DNA from 2 places in the Variovorax sp. 01N425 genome. Region 2 is predicted to be linked to the other one. Evidence: riboswitches for the same ligand, from Rfam matches in the RefSeq annotation. Region 2 holds a riboswitch; the other holds the start of a gene.
The links. Region 2 has a riboswitch for cobalamin ahead of AC1DSC_RS28180 (TonB-dependent receptor domain-containing protein). Riboswitches for the same ligand answer to the same signal wherever they lie in the genome.
Positions count from the first base shown of each region.

Region 1: another riboswitch for cobalamin. It lies ahead of cobM (precorrin-4 C(11)-methyltransferase); the one in region 2 lies ahead of AC1DSC_RS28180 (TonB-dependent receptor domain-containing protein).

Region 1 covers NZ_JBFTRJ010000006.1:215,860-219,059, forward strand. Annotated here, with positions in the region: gene AC1DSC_RS12865 (tripartite tricarboxylate transporter substrate binding protein) at 1-196, shown strand, start outside; gene AC1DSC_RS12870 (hypothetical protein) at 293-601, shown strand; cobalamin riboswitch at 761-1,024, shown strand; gene cobM (precorrin-4 C(11)-methyltransferase) at 1,184-2,029, shown strand; gene AC1DSC_RS12880 (sirohydrochlorin chelatase) at 2,026-2,955, shown strand; gene AC1DSC_RS12885 (precorrin-8X methylmutase) at 2,952-3,200, shown strand, end outside.
Region 2 covers NZ_JBFTRJ010000020.1:18,279-21,478, forward strand. Annotated here, with positions in the region: gene AC1DSC_RS28165 (sulfite exporter TauE/SafE family protein) at 1-191, opposite strand, end outside; gene AC1DSC_RS28170 (cell division protein ZapA) at 474-806, opposite strand; gene AC1DSC_RS28175 (hypothetical protein) at 803-1,027, opposite strand; cobalamin riboswitch at 1,099-1,345, shown strand; gene AC1DSC_RS28180 (TonB-dependent receptor domain-containing protein) at 1,445-3,200, shown strand, end outside.

The DNA.
Region 1 (3,200 bases), on a different contig from region 2:
AACGCCGAAGGACATCACCGCAAAGCTCCACATCGAGATGGCCAGGATCATCAAGTCGCCGGAGTTCGCCGAGCGGATGCGCGCGATCGGCGCCGACCCGATCGGCGACAGCTCCGCCGAGATGGCGGCCCGCATCCGCGAGGAGACGGCGAAGTTCGCGAGGCTGGTCAAGGAGGGGAAGGTCGCGGTCGAGTAGGCCGGATTCACGACGATCTTGTTACTCCCCGCTGCGCTCGCCAGTCCCTAGAGTTGCCTTGCGGCGCCAACCACGGCGCGCCACAAGGAGCCGGCGATGAGCAGCAACAGCAGGAACAGCAGGAACAGCAGCAAGAACGACCGCGTCGCGCAGGCGCTCGGCATCTATCGAAGCATCGCGGCGTGCAACGAGCGCCTTGCGCGCGGCAACGACGTCCACGCGCTCACGGCGGCGTTGATGCTGCCCTGCTACCACGCCGAGTTCAGGCGCGTGGCGAGCGAGCTGAACCATTCGGAGCAGGACGAGCTGGGCGCCGCGCTCGAACGCTACCTGCCTGGCAACGCCGCAGTGACCGCGTCCTACAACGAACTCCTGGTTGGCCTGCGGCTGCGGCCGGCCCGCTGATCTGCCCACACAGACCCGGGAGCCATGCCGACGCGCGGCTGTTCTGATCCAGAACAACCCCGCGTACCAGGGCGATTTCGCCGCGGCCCGCAAGGAACTGCGCGGGCGTCTCGGCCTGGACAGGTGATCGCCCGCCGCCCCGCCGCAAGCGGCTGATACACTTTGCGCGCGTTGTCAGGTGTCCTGGCGCCCCGTGTAAACGGCGGGGTGGCCAGGGTGAAACGGGAAGTCGGTGCGCGGCGGTGGAGAGAACACCGCGCAATGCCGACGCTGCCCCCGCAACGGTAAACGAGTCAAGAAGCAAGACCCCGGGATTCGGTCCCGCGCCACTGTGCCGCGAACGGCATGGGAAGGTGGTCTTGCTGCAGAGCCGATGGCTCTGCGCTCGTGAGCCCGGAGACCGGCCTGACGACCAGCGCATGACCTTGCGGTGGGCGAGGATCGGCGGGCGGCGCATGGCGTCCGGCTCGATGCAGGTGTGCATCCGCCGGAACCGCATCCACTGGCGCCCCTCCGATTTCTCTCCCCCCGCCCGGTCGTACCGACCATCTATCGCGCGGCGGGCGCGGAGGAATCATCATCATGAACAAGCGAGCCATCGCTCCAGGCAGTGCGCCGACGCCGGGAACCGTGTGGTTCGTCGGTGCGGGCCCGGGCGATCCGGAACTCATCACCGTCAAGGGCCGCGGCCTCGTCGAGCGCGCCGGGGCGATCCTGTTCGCGGGCTCGCTCGTGAGCGAAACCGCCATGCGCTGGGCGCGGCCGGACTGCGCCATTGCCGACAGCAAGGACATGACGCTCGAGCAGATGTCGGCCTGGCTGATCGCGCAGGCCGCGCGCTGCGAGACCGTGGTGCGCCTGCAGACCGGCGACCCGGGCCTGTACGGCGCACTGATCGAGCTGGTGCAGCCGCTGGATGCGGCGGGCGTGCCGATCGGCGTGGTGCCGGGCGTGTCCTCCGCCATGGCCTCGGCGGCGGCGGCGGTGGAAAGCCTCACGCTGCCCGAGGTCACGCAGACCGTGATCTTCACGCGCGTCGAAGGCCGCACGCCCATGCCCGAGGGCGAGTCGCTCGAGGCGCTCGCCGCGCACCACAGCACGCTGTGCATCTTCCTGAGCATCACCCTGATGGGCAAGGTCACGGCCGCGCTCACGGCCGCCGGCTGGTCGCCCGATGCGCCCGTGGTGGTGGTTCACAAGGCAAGCTGGCCGGGCGAAGAGAAGATCGTGCGCGGCACGGTCGCGACCATCCAGGCGCTGTGCCGCGAGGCCCGCATCGCGAGCCAGTCGATGATCATCGCCAGCCCCACGCTGGGCGCGCGGCAGTGGACCACGCTCGCCAAATCCAAGCTCTACGACGCGAGCTTCACGCACCGCTTCCGGCGCGCGAGCGTTCCCGTCCAAACCCTGCGCCAGGAACTCCCATGAACTCCGAAACCATTCTGCTGGTGGGCCACGGCTCGCGCGAAAAATCCGGCAACGACGAGATCGAGGCCTTTGCCGCGCAATGGCGCGAGCGGCAGCCGGGCTGGCGCATCGAGGTCTGCTTCATCGAGTTCTCCGAGATCACGATGAGCGAGGGCCTGCGCCGCGCGGCCGAGAGCGCGCGGCGCGTGATCGTGGTGCCGCTCATCCTCAATGCCGCGGGCCACGTGAAGATGGACGTGCCGCAGGCCATCGACGGCGCCCGGCTCAAGTACCCGATGGTGCAGTTCCTCTACGCGCCGCACCTCACGGCCTGCGATCCGATCCTCGCGATCCTCAAGCGCCGCCTCAAGGACGCGATGCAGGCGCTCGACATGCCCGACCCGACCACCACCGGCGTGGTGATCCTGGGCCGGGGTTCGTCGGACCGCCAGGCCAATGGCGACATGGCCAAGATGGCGCGCTGGCTGATGGAGGAGACCGACCACGAGCTGGTCGACCTTGCCTTCACCGGCATCACCTACCCGCGCCTGGAGAAGGCCGTGCAGCGCCAGGGCCTGCTGGGCATGAAGCAGGTGGTGGTGCTGCCCTACTACCTGTTCAACGGCACGCTGGTCGAACGCATCGCGCGCCAGGTCGAGCACCTGAAGGCGCAGTACCCGACGATCCGTTTCGTTTCCACGCGCTACTTCGGCTTCGAGCCCGAGATCTTCGCGCTGCTCGAACAGCGCGTGGACGACCTGCGGCGCGGCGCGCCGGCCGCGCTCATGCCTTGCGACGGCTGCAAGTTCCGCGACTTTGCGGTGGAGCACGGGCTGGGCGGCCACCACCATGGCGATGCGGCGGCGCACGGCCACGACCACGACCACGATCACGACCACGCGCATGGCCACGTCCATGCGCACGACGCGGTGCCGGCGCTGCGATGAAGCCGACGCACGCCCCGGCGGCCAACGTCGTCACCGAGCAGCTCACCGCGGCGGGCCGCGCCATCGAGCACGACTCCTTCGCGGTGATCGACCGCGAGGTGGCCTCGCATGCCTACACGGCCGACCAGTGGCCCGTGGTGCGCCGCATGATCCATGCGAACGCCGACTTCGACTTCAACGGCCTGACCGACTTCCACCCGGAGGCAGTCGACGCCGCCATTGCCGCCATCCGCTCGCGCGCCAGC
Region 2 (3,200 bases):
GTGGCCATCGAGGTGGCGATCGCCATCTTCACGGCAAGATCGGAGGCCACCCCGCGGTGCCCCATGATGATCGTGATGAACGGCACCATGAGCATCCCTCCGCCGATGCCCAGCAGGCCCGCCAGGAAACCGGTGCCCAGGCCGAGCGCGGCCAATTCGGCGATCAGGAGGGGGTCGAGCAGGGAAGTCACGCAGCGGAGCCTTGAAAAAAAGCAACGGCCCCGTGCAGCGCATGCAGGGGCCGTATGAACGGAAAAAGGTGTCTGCAAGTGGGCGCCGAACCCGCATCCTGAACCAGGGTTCAGGTGGGCGAGGGCAGCAAGACTTCGGGTTCATCTGACGCGAGATGATCACACCCGTCAAGCGATGTACCAAGCCCGGCTCCGGAGAGCATTGGAACAAGGAAATATTAAGCCCGACGCGCACCGCAGACAGTTCGGATTTTACGCCCCGGACGGGCCGGGTGCTTCCGCTCAGAGTAAATGGTCATCGCCCGCGAGGGCTTGATCGAGTTTCTGAATGAGCTGGGCGGCCTTGGCATCGGCGTCGCCGCCCTCTGCCGAGGAGGCCGCGGCCAGGGGAGGCGGCGCGGCCGCGGCGGCCGCCTGCTGGGCCGCCAGGTCGAAAGCCAGGTTCAGCGAAGCGAGCACCGCGATGCGGTCGCGCGCCTTCACCTTGCCCGCATCGCGGATCTTGCACATGGCCGCGTCCACGCGCTCGACGGCTTCGCGCAGCTGCGCCTCGCCGCCTTCGGGGCAGCCGAGCAGATAGCTCTGGCCCATGATCTGAACTTCAATCTGCTTCATGCGGGGGAATCTTGGGAAGGTGGTTCGGCCGGCAGCCGCTCGAGCAGCGCATCGAGGCGCGTGCGGGCCGCGGCCAGCCGCGACTTCAACGCGTCGCGCTCGCGCGTGAGCGCTTCGACCTGCTCCTGCAGCAGCGCATTGGTGCGCTGCACCTCTTCATGACGCACGAGCAGGCGTTCCACACGCTCGGCGATCTGGTCGATGGGGCTGGAGGCGGGCATGGTTGGCGATTGTAGTTTCCCCGGCGGACGGCAGGCGGCGCAACTTTTGGCTTACTGCGCTGGCCGAGGCCCTAAAATCCTGCGCGTTGGTGCCTGCGGCGTGGTTCACACGCCGCGGTTCAACGGGAAGCAGGAGTGAACGCCCCCGGAAACGGAACAGGGCCGAAGCCGCCTGCGCTGCCCCCGCAACGGTCAAGCAGTCGACGCCGCAAGCGTCAACCTCATCCATCAAGCCACTGGGTGCCCTGAAACAGGCGCCTGGGAAGGCGGTGGGGTCGCACTGCCAGCCCGGATACCGGCCAACAAGGCGGCTGCCGCATGCGCGATCGATTTTCGATTCGGCGCGCAAGGCAGCCATTGCGCCCAAGCGCCGGCGGGGAAGCCGGCGACGGGCATAGACGTTCGTTCGCTCCATTCATGACTTCCTGTGGTTTCCTTTCCCTCGGCCGTGCGCCTGCGCGCCGCCGCCTTGCCTGCCTGCCGCTCGCGCTGGCCTCTGCTTTCGGCGGCATGGCGCTGCTTCAACTGCCGGCCGTCGCGCATGCCCAGCAGGATGCGCCGGCACTCGGCGAAACCGTGGTCACCGCCAACCGCACGCCGCAGCCGCTGTCGGACCTCGTGGGCGACGTGTCCGTGGTCGACCGCCAGACCATCGAGCGCAGCGGCGCGGTCGGCGTGGCCGACGTGCTGGCGCGCCTGCCCGGCATCGAGATCACGCGCAACGGCAGCGTGGGCAACACCACCAGCCTGTACATCCGCGGCGCCGAGACCCGCTTCACGGCCGTCTACGTCGACGGCGTGCGCGTCGATTCGCAATCGACCGGCGGTGCCGGCTGGGAAAGCATTCCGCTCTCGCAGATCGACCGCATCGAAGTGCTGCGCGGCCCGGCCGCCGCGGTGTACGGCTCCGATGCCGTGGGCGGCGTGATCCAGCTCTTCACCAGGCGCGGCGAAGAAGGCGTGGCGCCTTACGCGGGCATCGGCTTCGGCAGCCACGGCCTGCGCAAGGCGGAGGCGGGCGTGAGCGGCAAGTCGGGCGCCTTCGACTATTCGCTGGGCGCGGCGCACGAGGAAAGCCGGGGCTTCAACGTGCTGCCGATGGACAAGCGCACGCCCTCCAAGGACGGCTTCACCAGCCCCGACCGCGACGGCTACCGCAGCAATTCCGGCAACCTGCGCCTGGGCTACCAGCTCACGCCGAACCAGCGGCTGGAAGCCACGCTGCTGTACAGCGACATGGAAGCCGGCTACGACCCGCCGGTGAGCTTCAGGACCAAGCCGCCGATCCTCTTCCGGAACGACATCTCGAACAACACGCTGCGCACGGCCGGGCTCTCGTGGTCGGCCAAGTGGAACGACATCTACAGCACGCGCGTGCAGGTCACCGATTCGCAGTCGGTCTACAAGACCCAGCCTTCGTTCTACCGCACCGAAACCAATCTGCGCGGCTACCTGTTCCAGAACGAATTCCGCTTCGGCCCGCACCTGGTGACGGCCACGCTCGAGCGCCGCGAAGACGCGCTCGAGAATGCGCCCACCATCAGCAGCGGCCTGCTCTCGAGCAAGCGCTCGCAGGACGCGGTCTCGCTCGGCTATGGCTTCGTGCAGGGCGCGCATTCGCTCCAGCTGCATGTGCGCCATGACGACGACAGCGAATTCGGCGGCAAGGCCACCGGCAGCGCCGCCTACGGCTACGCGATCACGCCGCGCCTGCGCGCCACCGTCTCGGCCGGCACCGCCTTCCGCGCGCCCACGCTCTACCAGCGCTTCAGCGAATACGGCGTGGCCAGCCTCAAGCCCGAGTCGAGCCGCAACGTCGAACTCGGCCTGCAGTACACCGACGGCGGCACGCATGCGGGCATCGTCGTCTACCAGAACCGCGTCGAGAACCTGATCGTGTTCGACGGTTCGGCCACCAACTGCCGCTCCGGCTTCGGCTGCTATGCCAGCACCGCGCGCGCCCGCTACCAGGGCGTGACGCTGTCGGGCGGGCACCGCATCGGTGACGTGAGCCTGCGCGCATCGCTCGACTTCCAGGACCCGCGCGACCTCGACACCGACCACCTGCTGGCCCGCCGCGCGCGCCGCCACGGCACGCTGGGCGCCGACTGGCGCATTGCCGGCTGGACGCTGGGCGCCGAGCTGCAATCGTCGAGCAAGCGCTTCGACGACG